Regions from separate parts of the Streptomyces erythrochromogenes genome, predicted to be linked through region 1. Evidence: riboswitches for the same ligand, from Rfam matches in the RefSeq annotation. Region 1 holds a riboswitch; the other holds the start of a gene.
What was found. A riboswitch is a leader RNA that binds a small molecule or an ion and turns the genes downstream of it on or off. The one in region 1 is predicted to bind S-adenosylmethionine.
Positions count from the first base shown of each region.

Region 2: another riboswitch for S-adenosylmethionine. It lies ahead of thrC (threonine synthase); the one in region 1 lies ahead of OHA91_RS27020 (aminotransferase class V-fold PLP-dependent enzyme).

Region 1 is NZ_CP108036.1:5,905,896-5,911,836, forward strand. It holds gene qcrB (cytochrome bc1 complex cytochrome b subunit) at 1-1,125, shown strand, start outside; gene trpD (anthranilate phosphoribosyltransferase) at 1,289-2,353, shown strand; SAM riboswitch class IV at 2,440-2,556, shown strand; gene OHA91_RS27020 (aminotransferase class V-fold PLP-dependent enzyme) at 2,776-4,161, shown strand; gene OHA91_RS27025 (ferredoxin) at 4,188-4,769, shown strand; gene OHA91_RS27030 (Lrp/AsnC family transcriptional regulator) at 5,186-5,467, opposite strand; gene OHA91_RS27035 (rhomboid family intramembrane serine protease) at 5,464-5,941, opposite strand, start outside.
Region 2 is NZ_CP108036.1:4,582,356-4,588,296, reverse strand. It holds gene OHA91_RS20930 (cold-shock protein) at 1-75, opposite strand, end outside; gene OHA91_RS20925 (MoaD/ThiS family protein) at 461-739, opposite strand; gene thrC (threonine synthase) at 775-2,049, opposite strand; SAM riboswitch class I at 2,067-2,224, opposite strand; gene OHA91_RS20915 (glucosyl-3-phosphoglycerate synthase) at 2,410-3,360, shown strand; gene OHA91_RS20910 (alpha,alpha-trehalose-phosphate synthase (UDP-forming)) at 3,408-4,766, shown strand; gene otsB (trehalose-phosphatase) at 4,914-5,762, opposite strand; gene OHA91_RS20900 (DUF3263 domain-containing protein) at 5,802-5,941, opposite strand, start outside.

The sequences.
Region 1 (5,941 bases):
GACGACCTGCTCTCGGGTACCGGTGTCCGCTTCATGCAGGGCGCCATCCTGTCCGTCCCGGTCGTCGGCACGTACCTGTCGATGTTCCTGTTCGGCGGGGAGTTCCCGGGCGGCGACTTCGTCGCGCGCTTCTACTCGGTTCACATCCTGCTGCTGCCCGGCATCATGATGGGCCTCCTCGTGGCCCACCTGATCCTGGTCTTCTACCACAAGCACACCCAGTACGCGGGCCCCGGCAAGACGAACAACAACGTCGTCGGCATGCCGCTGCTGCCGGTCTACATGGCCAAGGCCGGAGGCTTCTTCTTCCTGGTCTTCGGTGTCATCGCGGTCGTCGCCGGCGTCGCCTCGATCAACCCGATCTGGGCCCTCGGTCCGTACCGCCCGGACCACGTGTCCACCGGTGCGCAGCCCGACTGGTACATGGGTATGCCGGAAGGCCTGATCCGTGCCATGCCCGGCTGGGAGATCAACCTGTGGGGCCACACGCTCGTCCTGGGCGTGTTCATCCCGCTGCTGCTCTTCCCGCTGGTGCTCGGTGCGATCGCCGTCTGGCCGTTCATCGAGTCCTGGGTCACCGGCGACAAGCGCGAGCACCACATCCTGGACCGCCCGCGCAACGTCCCGACCCGTACGGCCTTCGGTGTCGCCTGGATCGCGGAGTACATCGTGCTCCTCATCGGCGGCGGCAACGACATGTTCGCCCAGTACTTCCACCTGTCGATCAACTCGATCACGTGGTTCGTCCGGATCGGCTTCTTCGTCGTCCCGGTCCTCGCCTTCATCGTCACCAAGCGGATCTGCCTCGGCCTCCAGCGCCGGGACCACGACAAGGTGCTGCACGGTCGCGAGACCGGCATCATCAAGCGTCTGCCGCACGGTGAGTTCGTCGAGGTCCACGAGCCGCTCCCGCAGGGCAAGCTGCACACCCTCACCGCGCACGAGCAGTACAAGCCGATCGAGATCGGCCCGACGGTCGACGAGAACGGTGTCGAGCGCAAGGTGAAGGCCACCGAGAAGCTGCGCGCGAAGCTCAGCAAGGGCTTCTACGCCGAGGGCAACCAGATCCCGAAGCCCACGGTGGAGGAGTACAAGGAGATCCAGTCCGGCCACGGCCACCACTGATCCCCTGCACCACCGCATGAGGGACTGATTTCGGTCAGTCCTGGTGTCGCCACGGCGAGAGCCCCGTCCAGTGTCCGGACGGGGCTCTTTGCCGTAACCGGGGCTGGATAGGCTGATCTCCGACCCATTCGACGGGGAACCCCTACAGCAGCAGGAGCTGACCATGAACGTTGCGACCCCGGCAGGCGGCGACAGCGTGGCGGCCCGTGGCTGGCCGGGCGTCCTCGACGCCCTGCTGACCGGCCAGGACCTGCGCGCCGACGACACCGCCTGGGCCATGGACCGGATCATGCGGGGGGAGGCCACCGACGCCCAGATCGCCGGCTTCGTGGTCGCCCTGCGCGCCAAGGGGGAGACGGTCGCGGAGATCAACGGCCTGGTACGGGCCATGTACGGGCACGCCAACCTCATCGAGGTGCCCGGCCGCACCGTCGACATCGTCGGCACCGGCGGCGACGGGGCCAAGACGGTGAACATCTCCACGATGTCGGCGGTCGTCGTGGCCGGAACCGGCGCCAAGGTCGTCAAGCACGGCAACCGGGCCGCGTCCTCCGCGAGCGGCTCCTCGGACGTCCTGGAGAAGCTCGGAGTCAACCTCGACCTGAGCACCGCGCGGGTCGTCGAGGTCGCCGAGGAGGCCGGCATCACCTTCTGCTTCGCGGTGAAGTTCCATCCGGCCCTGCGGCACGTCGCCGGGGCCCGCCGCGAACTGGGCATCCGGACCACCTTCAACATCCTCGGCCCGCTGACCAACCCGGCCCGCGTCCGCTCCCAGGCCACCGGCGTGGCGGACCCCCGGATGGCCCCCATCGTGGCGGGCGTGCTCGCCGAGCGCGGCTCGTCAGCGCTGGTCTTCCGCGGCGACGACGGCCTGGACGAACTGACCACCACGGCGACCTCCCGGGTCTGGTGGGTCCGGGACGGGAAGGTCGCCGAGCAGACCTTCGACCCGCGCGACGTCGGCATCCCCCTGGTCGACGTCTCCGCCCTGGCCGGCGGCGACCCCTCGTACAACGCCGACGTGGCCCGCCGCCTGCTGGCCGGCGAGACCGGACCGGTACGCGACGCCGTGCTGCTGAACTCGGCGGCCGCCCTGGTGGCCCTCGACCCGGGCACGGGCAGCCTGGAGGAGCAGATCGCCGCCGGCATCACCCGCGCGGCCGAGTCGATCGACTCCGGTGCCGCCAGGGCCGCACTGGAGCGCTGGGTGACGGCCAGCAACGCCTGACCCGACACACGTTTCGAGCCAGACCCTGGTCCGCCATTCGGACCGGGGTCTTGTGCTCGGGGGATCTTGTGGCAGGATGCTCAGCAGGTCACGAGTGACAGCGTTTAGGCCCCGGCTTGCTGTCCGGCAACCCTCCTTCCGTGGCGGGGTGCCCCGGGTGATGACCAGGTCGTAGGCAGCAAGGCCTACGGCAAGCGCGGATCCCTCGACACCAGGGGTCCTGGTCTCTCGAGGAGCGTTTTCCGTGAGCAAGCGAATGCGATAGGGCGACTGACGCCCCTTCTTCACCCTCGGACCAGGGTCACTTCCGCGTACCGCGACGTCCCGTCCGAGGCCACTCCCGTACCCCGGACGGCCGCACGGCCGTACCCGCGTACGGGCACACCGAAGCCATTCAGCCCTGCCTGCCGGGAGATACCGCCATGTCCGCATCCCTGAACGCCGCCGTCGCCACCGCCGCCACCGCCCACGACCCCGCCTGTGCCGAGCCGCTCGCCGTCCTCGGCCGCGACGTCACCGTCCCGCTCGTCACCGGCGGCGAGGTCACCTACGCGGCCCTCGACTACGCCGCCAGCGCCCCCGCCCTCCAGCGGGTCTGGGACGACGTGGCCGCCTACGCCCCGTACTACGGCAGCGTCCACCGCGGCGCCGGATACCTCTCGCAGCTGTCCACCGACCTCTTCGAGCAGAGCCGCGTCACGGTCGCCGGGTTCCTCGACTGCCGCCCCGGCGACCAGGTCGTCTTCACCCGCTCCACCACCGACTCCCTGAACCTGCTCGCCGCGGTGCTCCCGGCCGACTGCCAGGTCTTCGTCTTCGAGACCGAGCACCACGCCTCGCTCCTGCCGTGGACGAACGCGCAGGTCACCTACCTCAACGCGCCGCGCACCCCGGCCGAGGCCGTCGCCACCCTGGAGCGGGCGCTCGCCGACCGCGAGCCCTACGGCCCGGCGCTCGTGTGCGTCACCGGCGCGTCCAACGTCACCGGCGAGCTGTGGCCGGTGAAGGAACTCGCCGCCGCTGCGCACGCCCACGGCGCGCGGATCGTGCTGGACGCCGCCCAGCTGGCCCCGCACCACCCCGTCTCGGTGCGGGACCTCGACGTCGACTGGGTCGCCTTCTCCGGCCACAAGCTCTACGCGCCCTTCGGTTCGGGCGTCCTCGCCGGCCGCGCCGACTGGCTCCAGGAGGGCGAGCCGTACCTGGCCGGCGGCGGTGCCTCCCGCAAGGTCTCCCGCCGCGAGGACGGCGGCGTGGACGTCGAGTGGCACACCACGGCGGCCCGCCACGAGGCCGGCTCCCCGAACGTCATCGGCGTCTACTCCATCGCCTCCGCCTGCCGGGCCCTGACCGAGGCCGGCTTCGACAACCTGGTGGCGCGCGAGCAGCAGTTGGTGACCCGGGTCCGCGAGGGCCTCGCCGAGGTCCCGGCCGTCCGGGTCCTGTCCCTCTTCGGGGAGGACGCCCCGCGGGTCGGCGTCATCTCCTTCGTCGTGGACGGCTGGAACAGCTCCCACTTCGCCGCCGCGCTGTCCGCCGAGTACGGGATCGGCGTACGGGACGGCCTGTTCTGCGCCCACCCGCTGGTGCGGACCCTGCTGGGCAGCGAGCCGCAGGCCCAGGGCGAGTGCGGGGCCCCCGAGGCCGCCCCGGGCGAGCGCTCCCTGAACGCGATCCGCGTCAGCTTCGGCGCGGGCACCCCGGACGAGCACGTGGAGCGCTTCGTCCGGGCGGTGAAGGAGCTCGTCGCGGACGGCGCGAAGTGGCAGTACCGCACGGAGGAGGGCCGCTGCGTCCCCGCGGTCTGACAGTGCGGACTGGCATCGTACGGATCATGAGCTACTGGGATCCGATACCGACGGTGTGGGCGTGCGTGGAGGGGGAGCCGCTGCCCGGGCTCTCCGAGTGGGTGCCCGCGTACAACCACTCGTGGGACGCCTGCCCCGACGTGTGGCAGGAGCGCAACTGGCGGAACGTACCGGGGCCGTTCTACGGGGCGATGACCGACAGCTGCTGGGTGGGCCGGGGCGTGGCTCCGGACCACATCCTGTACGACGACGAGTACGGGCTGGAGTTCGTCTACCGCCAGCCGCGCACCCCCGAGGAGACGCACCGGGTCATGGCCGCGGCCTGGCAGGACCCGATGGAGGGCTTCCAGTGCGACGGGGACGAGCGGTGGACGCCGGAGCTGGTGCGGGAGTGGTGGCGGGACCGGGGGCGCGTCCGGGAGTGGGCCGTGGCGCTGGACCGGACGTGGTCCGTGTCGAAGGACGAGGACGAACGCGAGGCGGCGGGCGGTGCGCGGGCGTACGTGGCGTACATCGACGACGGCCTCGCGGACTACCTCCGCGGCTACCTCTTCTGGCTGGCCGAACGCCGCCCACCCGCCGCGGGCGAGCCCCTGCCGAAGCTCTGACCCTGCGGGGGGCTCGGCGGTGTGCGGTTCGGGCCGGCCCGTGCGGGGTCGCTGCGCGGCTTGGCGGTGTCGGGGGTGGGGCGGTGCCCCGCACGAGGGTCTCCTCGGCTCGGCGCGTGCGGGGTGTCGCGGCCAGGCGGGTTCGGTTGCGCGCTCGTCCTGCCGGGACCCTCCTGCGTGTCCCCACCCCACGCCAGCGCTCCGGAAGTCCACGGGGCCCGAGGGGAGTGGGGACGTGGCGGGGTGTCCCCGCAGGACGAGCGCGCGACCACCCTGCACAGCCGGGACATACCCGCACGCGCCGAGCCGAGGAGACACCCCGGCGGCGGGCCCGCTCCCCGACCGGGCCGACCCCGCCCCGCTGGATCGAGCCGCCCGCAGGGCAGGGGCCGGATCCGCACACCGCGCCGGAGGCGTCAGGCGTCCAGGCCGATGGCGAACGCCGCCTCCAAGTCGTGCTGCGAGTACGTACGGAACGCCACGTGCGTGTCCGTCGCCTTGACGCCCGGGATCTTGCTGATGCGGCCGGGGATGATGTCGGCCAGGTTCTCGTGGCGGTTCACGCGGACCAGCGCGATCAGGTCGTACGTTCCGGTGACGGAGTAGACCTCGCTGACGTTCTCGAGGGCGGCGATGGACTCGGCGATCTCGGGGATGCGGTCCACGCTGGTCTTGATGAGCACGATCGCGGTGATCACGGCTGGCTGTCTCCCTCGGTGGCCGTCGCTGGTCGCCTCACTCTAGTCGCACCCCGATACCGGGCCCACGCGTAGAGGAACCCGAGCGAGAACCCCACCAGATGGGCCAGATAGGCGACCCCCGGCCCGCTCTCCGCGCGGTGCGCGGCCACCCACTGGAGGGCGAACCAGAACAGCAGCACGATCCACGCCGGGAACCGCAGCGGCAGGAAGAAGAGGAAGGGGAACAGGCTCGTCACCCGTGCCCGCGGCAGCAGGTACAAGAACGCCCCCAGGACGGCGGAGATCGCCCCCGACGCGCCCACCAGCGTCTGCGCGGACTCCGCGTTGGCCGCCGCGTACGCCGCCAGCGCCAGGTAGCCCGTACAGAGGTAGAAGACGAGGAACGCCGGGCGGCCCATCCGCTCCTCGGCCATCGCGCCGAAGACGAAGAGGAAGAGCATGTTCCCGAGCAGGTGCAGCCAGCTGCCGTGG
Region 2 (5,941 bases), 1.3 Mb from region 1:
ATCCGCACCACCGTCGACCGCGATGAAGCCGTAGCCCTTCTCCGCGTTGAACCACTTGACGGTGCCCTGAGCCATGCCTAACTCCCCTATTACTGGCCCTTGCGCGGGAACGCACTTCGCGTTCCCGGGTCAGAACTTGCGTCGGAACGCGTCGACCGAGGCTGAATGTATCTGCGCGAGTGCTGTCTGCAACAGGTCAATCCGACGAGAATTCTGGACACCGAGAAACATTGAAATAGAGTGAAAATTTGGCATATTCCAGGGCAACTCGGGCCTGGCAAATTTCGCCAAAGCCCCATACCGCACCTGCACATTGACCCGATGTCGACCCTCACGCGACCCGTTCATATGCAGCGGGCAAGTCCAGCGGAGGGGACTTCCCCAACTCTACCGTGCCCAATCAAGCAGAATTACCCCCTCCGCTTTTAGCGGAGGGGGTAATTTCGGTTTACCGGGAGGGTCAGCAGCCGCCCGCGACGGCCGGGATGATCGAGACGCCGGCGCCGTCCGGCGTCACCGCCGCCAGCCCGCCCTCGAAGCGCACGTCGTCGTCGTTGACGTAGACGTTCACGAACCGGCGGAGCTTGCCCTGGTCGTCCAGGACGCGCGCGGCGATGCCCGGGTGGTTCTTCTCCAGGGACTCGATGACCTCGGCGAGGGTCGCGCCCTCGGCCGGGACTTCGGCCTGACCGCCGGTGTAGGTGCGCAGGATGGTGGGGATGCGGACGTTGACGCTCATGGCGCTACTGCCTTTCCGGGAGTGAGGAGATGTGGTCAGGCCAGGCCGGCGGCGCGGAACGCGTCCAGGCTGGGGCGGATGGTGGCGGTCTGCCCGCTGTCCGCGGCCACCGCCTCCAGGGTCTTGAGGCCGTCACCGGTGTTGAGGACGACGGTGGTCAGCGCCGGGTCGAGCTGCCCGTTCTCGATGAGCTTCTTCGTCACGCCGACGGTCACGCCGCCCGCGGTCTCGGCGAAGATGCCCTCGGTCTGCGCGAGGATCTTGATGGCCTCGACGACCTGCTCGTCGGTCACGTCCTCGACGAAGCCGCCGGTGCGGCGCGCGATGTCCAGGACGTACGGGCCGTCCGCCGGGTTGCCGATCGCGAGGGACTTGGCGATGGTGTTCGGCTTCTGCGGACGGACCACGTCGTGACCGGCCTTGAAGGCGGTCGACACCGGGGAGCAGCCCTCGGCCTGGGCGCCGAAGATCTTGTACGGCTTGTCCTCGACGAGGCCGAGCTTGATGAGCTCCTGCAGACCCTTGTCGATCTTCGTCAGCTGCGAGCCGGACGCGATCGGGATGACGATCTGGTCGGGCAGCTGCCAGCCGAGCTGCTCGCAGATCTCGTACGCCAGGGTCTTGGAGCCCTCGCCGTAGTACGGGCGGAGGTTGACGTTGACGAAGCCCCAGCCCTCGCCCAGCGGGTCGCCGATGAGCTCGGAGCAGAAGCGGTTGACGTCGTCGTAGTTGCCCTCGATGCCGACCAGCTCGCCGCCGTACACACCGGCCATGACGACCTTGCCCTGCTCCAGGTCGTGCGGGATGAACACGCAGGAGCGGAAGCCGGCCCGGGCGGCCGCGGCGCCGACGGCGCCGGCCAGGTTGCCGGTGGAGGAGCAGGACAGGGTGGTGAAGCCGAAGGCGCGGGCGGCCTCGACGGCGATGGCCACGACGCGGTCCTTGAAGGAGTGCGTCGGGTTGCCGGAGTCGTCCTTGACGTACAGCTTGCCGGTGACGCCCAGCTCCTTGGCCAGGTTGGCCGCGTCGACGAGCTTGGTGAAGCCGGGGTTCAGGCTCGGCTTGGAGGCCACGTCCGCGGGGACGGGCAGCAGCGGCGCGTAACGCCAGATGTTGTTCGGGCCGGCCTCGATCGCGGCGCGCAGGGCCTCGGGGTCACCGGTGGGGAGCTCGTAGGCGACTTCCAGGGGTCCGAAGCACTCGGCGCACGCGAAGATGGGACCGAGTTCGAAGCGGGTACCGCACTCGCGACAGGAAAGGCCCGTGGCAGGTCCGAGATCGACAGAGGTGGCGACAGTCTGTGCAGCCATGATGGCGAGGCCCTTTCTCCTCATCTTCCCCATGGCGCATTTCGCCATGAGACGGAATTGGCACCTTCCCTAGCCGGGGACCTCGCTGACGAGCGCTGCTGCGCGATCGCGAGAACCGACTGGAGGGTTGCCGGGGCTTCAACGGGCCGTGTCCCTCTGCCCCTCTGGATGAGCGGTATGGCACCGGCACACGCGCTCTGTGGCGCGCCGGTGCGTTTGTACGCGGGGGACCCCGGCATGCGGTGGTCCTTCGCGTTGTTCAAGACTGTAACCGAAGGGGCGGGCGGTTGAGACAGCCGTCCGAACCGCGAGATGGATCACATAACGGCCGATAACGCCGACGAGCAGGGAGTGCTGAGGGTGCTGGAAGAGGTGGAGCGATGGCTGGCCGACCGCTCCTGGTCCGCCGCCGACCGACCGCTCGACCAGCTGCTCGACCTCAAACGGGCGGCCGGGACCACGGTCAGCGTGGTGCTGCCCGCGCTGGACGAGGAGGCGACGGTCGGCGCGATCGTCGAGGTCGTCCGGCGTGAGCTGATCGAGGGACTGCCGGTCCCGCTCGTGGACGAGCTGGTCGTGATCGACTCGGGTTCGGCCGACCGGACCGCCGAGGTGGCGGCGAAGGCCGGCGCCCGCGTGGTGCACCGCGACGAGATCCTGCCGAGGGTCCCGGCGCTGCCCGGCAAGGGCGAGGTGCTGTGGCGCTCGCTGCTGGCCACCACCGGCGACATCGTCTGCTTCGTCGACGCCGACCTGCGGGACTTCTCGGCCTCCTTCGTCTCCGGGATCGTGGGCCCGCTGCTGACCGACCCCGGCGTGCAGTTCGTCAAGGCCATGTACGACCGGCCGCTGGGAGACGCCCCCGGCCAGGGCGGACGGGTCACCGAGCTGGTCGCCCGCCCGCTGCTGAACCTCCACTGGCCGCAGCTGGCCGGCTTCGTCCAGCCGCTGGGCGGCGAGTACGCCGTACGGCGCTCCCTGCTGGAGCGGCTGCCGTTCCCCGTCGGCTACGGCGTCGAGCTGGGCCTGCTGGTCGACGCACTGCACACGGTCGGCCTGGACGCGCTCGCCCAGGTGGACGTGGGCGTACGCCTCCACCGCCATCAGGACGGTCAGGCGCTGGGCCGGATGGCCGCGGCGATCTACCGCACGGCCCAGGTACGGCTCTCGCGCGGGCACCTCGTACGGCCGGAGCTGACGCAGTTCGAGCGGGGCCCGGAGGGCTTCGTGCCGCGCACGTACGCCGTGGACACCGAGGAGCGGCCGCCGATGCTAGGCGTGAAGGAGTACGGCCGGCGCCACGTGGCATGACCGTGTCCATACGTTTGAGCGAGCGCGGGCCGGGCTAGGTTCGGCGCATGGCTTCTCAGGTACTCGTCGCGGCGAACCGCGGCCCGCTCTCCTACGCCCTCTCCGACGACGGCACGCTCAGTGCCCGGCGCGGCGGGGGCGGTCTCGTCTCCGGACTCTCGGCGGCCCTCGCGGAGCAGCCGGGGGCACTGTGGATCTGCGCGGCGCTGTCGGACGCGGACCGGGAGGCGGTCCGGCAGGACGTCTCCGAGCCGGGCGTCCGGATGCTGGACATCGATCCCACGATGTACGACGACGCGTACAACGGCATCGCGAACTCGGTGCTGTGGTTCACCCACCACCACCTCTACGACGTGCCGCGCGAACCGGTCTTCGACGCGGCGTTCCGGCGCCGCTGGGCCTCGTACGTCGCGTACAACGAGGCCTTCACGCGCGCCCTCGCCGAGGAGGCGGCGCAGGGGGCCCGCGTGCTGGTGCAGGACTACCACCTGGCACTGGTCCCGGGGCAGTTGCGGGAGCTGCGGCCGGACCTGCGGATCGCGCACTTCACGCACACGCCGTGGGCCTCGCGGGAGTTCCTGGACATGCTCCCGCAGGACATCCGCGGCGAGCTGCTGTGGGGCATGCTCGGCGCCGACGTGGTGGGCTTCCACACCCGGGCCTGGGCCGACGCCTTCGCGGGCGCCGCGCAGCCGGACGACGCGCGGCGCGTGGCCGTGTTCCCGCTGGGCGTGGACGCCGACGAGCTGCGGGCGCTCGCGCACCGGCCCGAGGTGGACGAGAAGCTGGCGCAGCTGCGGGCGGAGGTCGCGGGCCGCAGGACGATCGCCCGGGTGGACCGGACCGAGCTGTCGAAGAACATCCTGCGGGGCCTGCTGGCCTACCGGGAGCTGCTGGAGGTCCACCCCGAGTGGCGGGGCCGGGTGGTGCACCTGGCCTCGGCGTACCCGTCGCGGCAGGACCTGAAGGTCTACCGGGACTACACGGAGGCCGTCTCGGAGCTGGCCGCGGAGATCAACGCGGAGTTCGGCACGGAGGACTGGCAGCCGGTGCTGGTGTCGGTGAAGGACGACTTCGCGCGGTCGCTGGCGGTCTACCGGATGGCGGACGTGGCGCTGGTGAACCCGGTGCGGGACGGGATGAACCTGGTGGCCAAGGAGATCCCGGTGGTGTCGGAGGCGGGGTGCGCGGTGGTGCTGTCCACGGGGGCGGGGGCGTACGAGGAGCTCCGCGAGGACGCGCTGACGGTGAACCCGTTCGACGTGTCGCAGACGGCGGAGGCGCTGCACGCGGCGCTGTCCATGCCGGATGAGGAGCGTGCGGAGCGCACCAAGCGCCTGGCGGCGGCCGCGACGGCCCTCCCCCCGTCGGCCTGGTTCACGGCCCAGCTCGCCGCCTTGGCCTGACCCACTGCCGGGGCTCCGCCCCGGACCCCGCGCCTCAATCGCCGGCGGGGCTGGATTTTCCAGCCGTCCGGCGTCTGAGGACCGGGTCCGGGCAGCGCCCGGGTGTCAGCGTCGCCCGGGGGCGGCGTCGCGCCCGGCAGCGGACGGTCAGCCCCGCAGGGCCACGGCCAGCGCGGCGAGGAAGGAGGCCACGGAGCCCGGTCCGGGGAGGACCAGGTCGGCGCGGGCGGCGAGTTCGGGGACTTCGGCCGAGCCGCTGCACACCAGCAGCCCCGGCAGGCCGTCGGCCCTGCGCTTCTCGACGGCCGAGTACGCGGCGAGGTCGCCCAGGTCGTCCCCGGCGTACAGCACCGTCTCCGCGTCCCGCTCCGCCAGGAACTCCGTCAGGGCCACGCCCTTGTCCATGCCCGGGGGACGCAGCTCCAGCACGGCCCGCCCCGGCTCGACCATCAGCCCGTGCCGGGCGGCCAGCTCCGTGAGGGGCTCGCGCAGCGCCGCGAAGGCCGCCGCCGGGTCCTGCGCCCGCCGGGTGTGGACGGCCAGCGCCCGGCCCTTCTCCTCTATCCAGGTGCCGCGCCAGGCCCCGATGGAGTCCAGGAACCCGGGCAGCTCGGCCCGTACGGCCGCCACCCCGGGGTGCTCGGCGGGGGCGTGGACTATGCCGGACACGGCGTCCCAGCGTTCGGCGCCGTAGTGGCCGAGGACGACGAGGTGTTCCAGTCCGGGCACCCCGGCGAAGCCGCCGTAGCGGACGGCGACGCCCGCGGGCCGCCCGGTGACCACGGCCACCGAGTCCACCTCGGGGGCGAGCGCCGAGAGCGCGGGAACGGCTTCGGGATGTGCCCGGGCCTGGTCCGGGTCCGGGACGATGTCGGCGAGTGTGCCGTCGAAGTCCAGGGCGACCACGGACCGGCGGGGTGCGCGGAGCAGGGCTTCGAGTCCCTCGCGTCCGGCTGCGGTGACGGGCATCGGCAGATCGTGCGGATGGCTCCCCATACGCACGACCCTAACGGCCCGGCGGGTCGACGGCTACGGCTATCGCCGGGCTCGCTGGGCCTCGCGGATCCTCCGCAGGCGGTTGACGGTGCCCGGGGCGTGGGCCAGGGCACGCGGGTCGTCCATGAGGGCGTTGAGCAGCTGGTAGTAGCGGACGGGGGTCATCCCCAGTCCTTCCC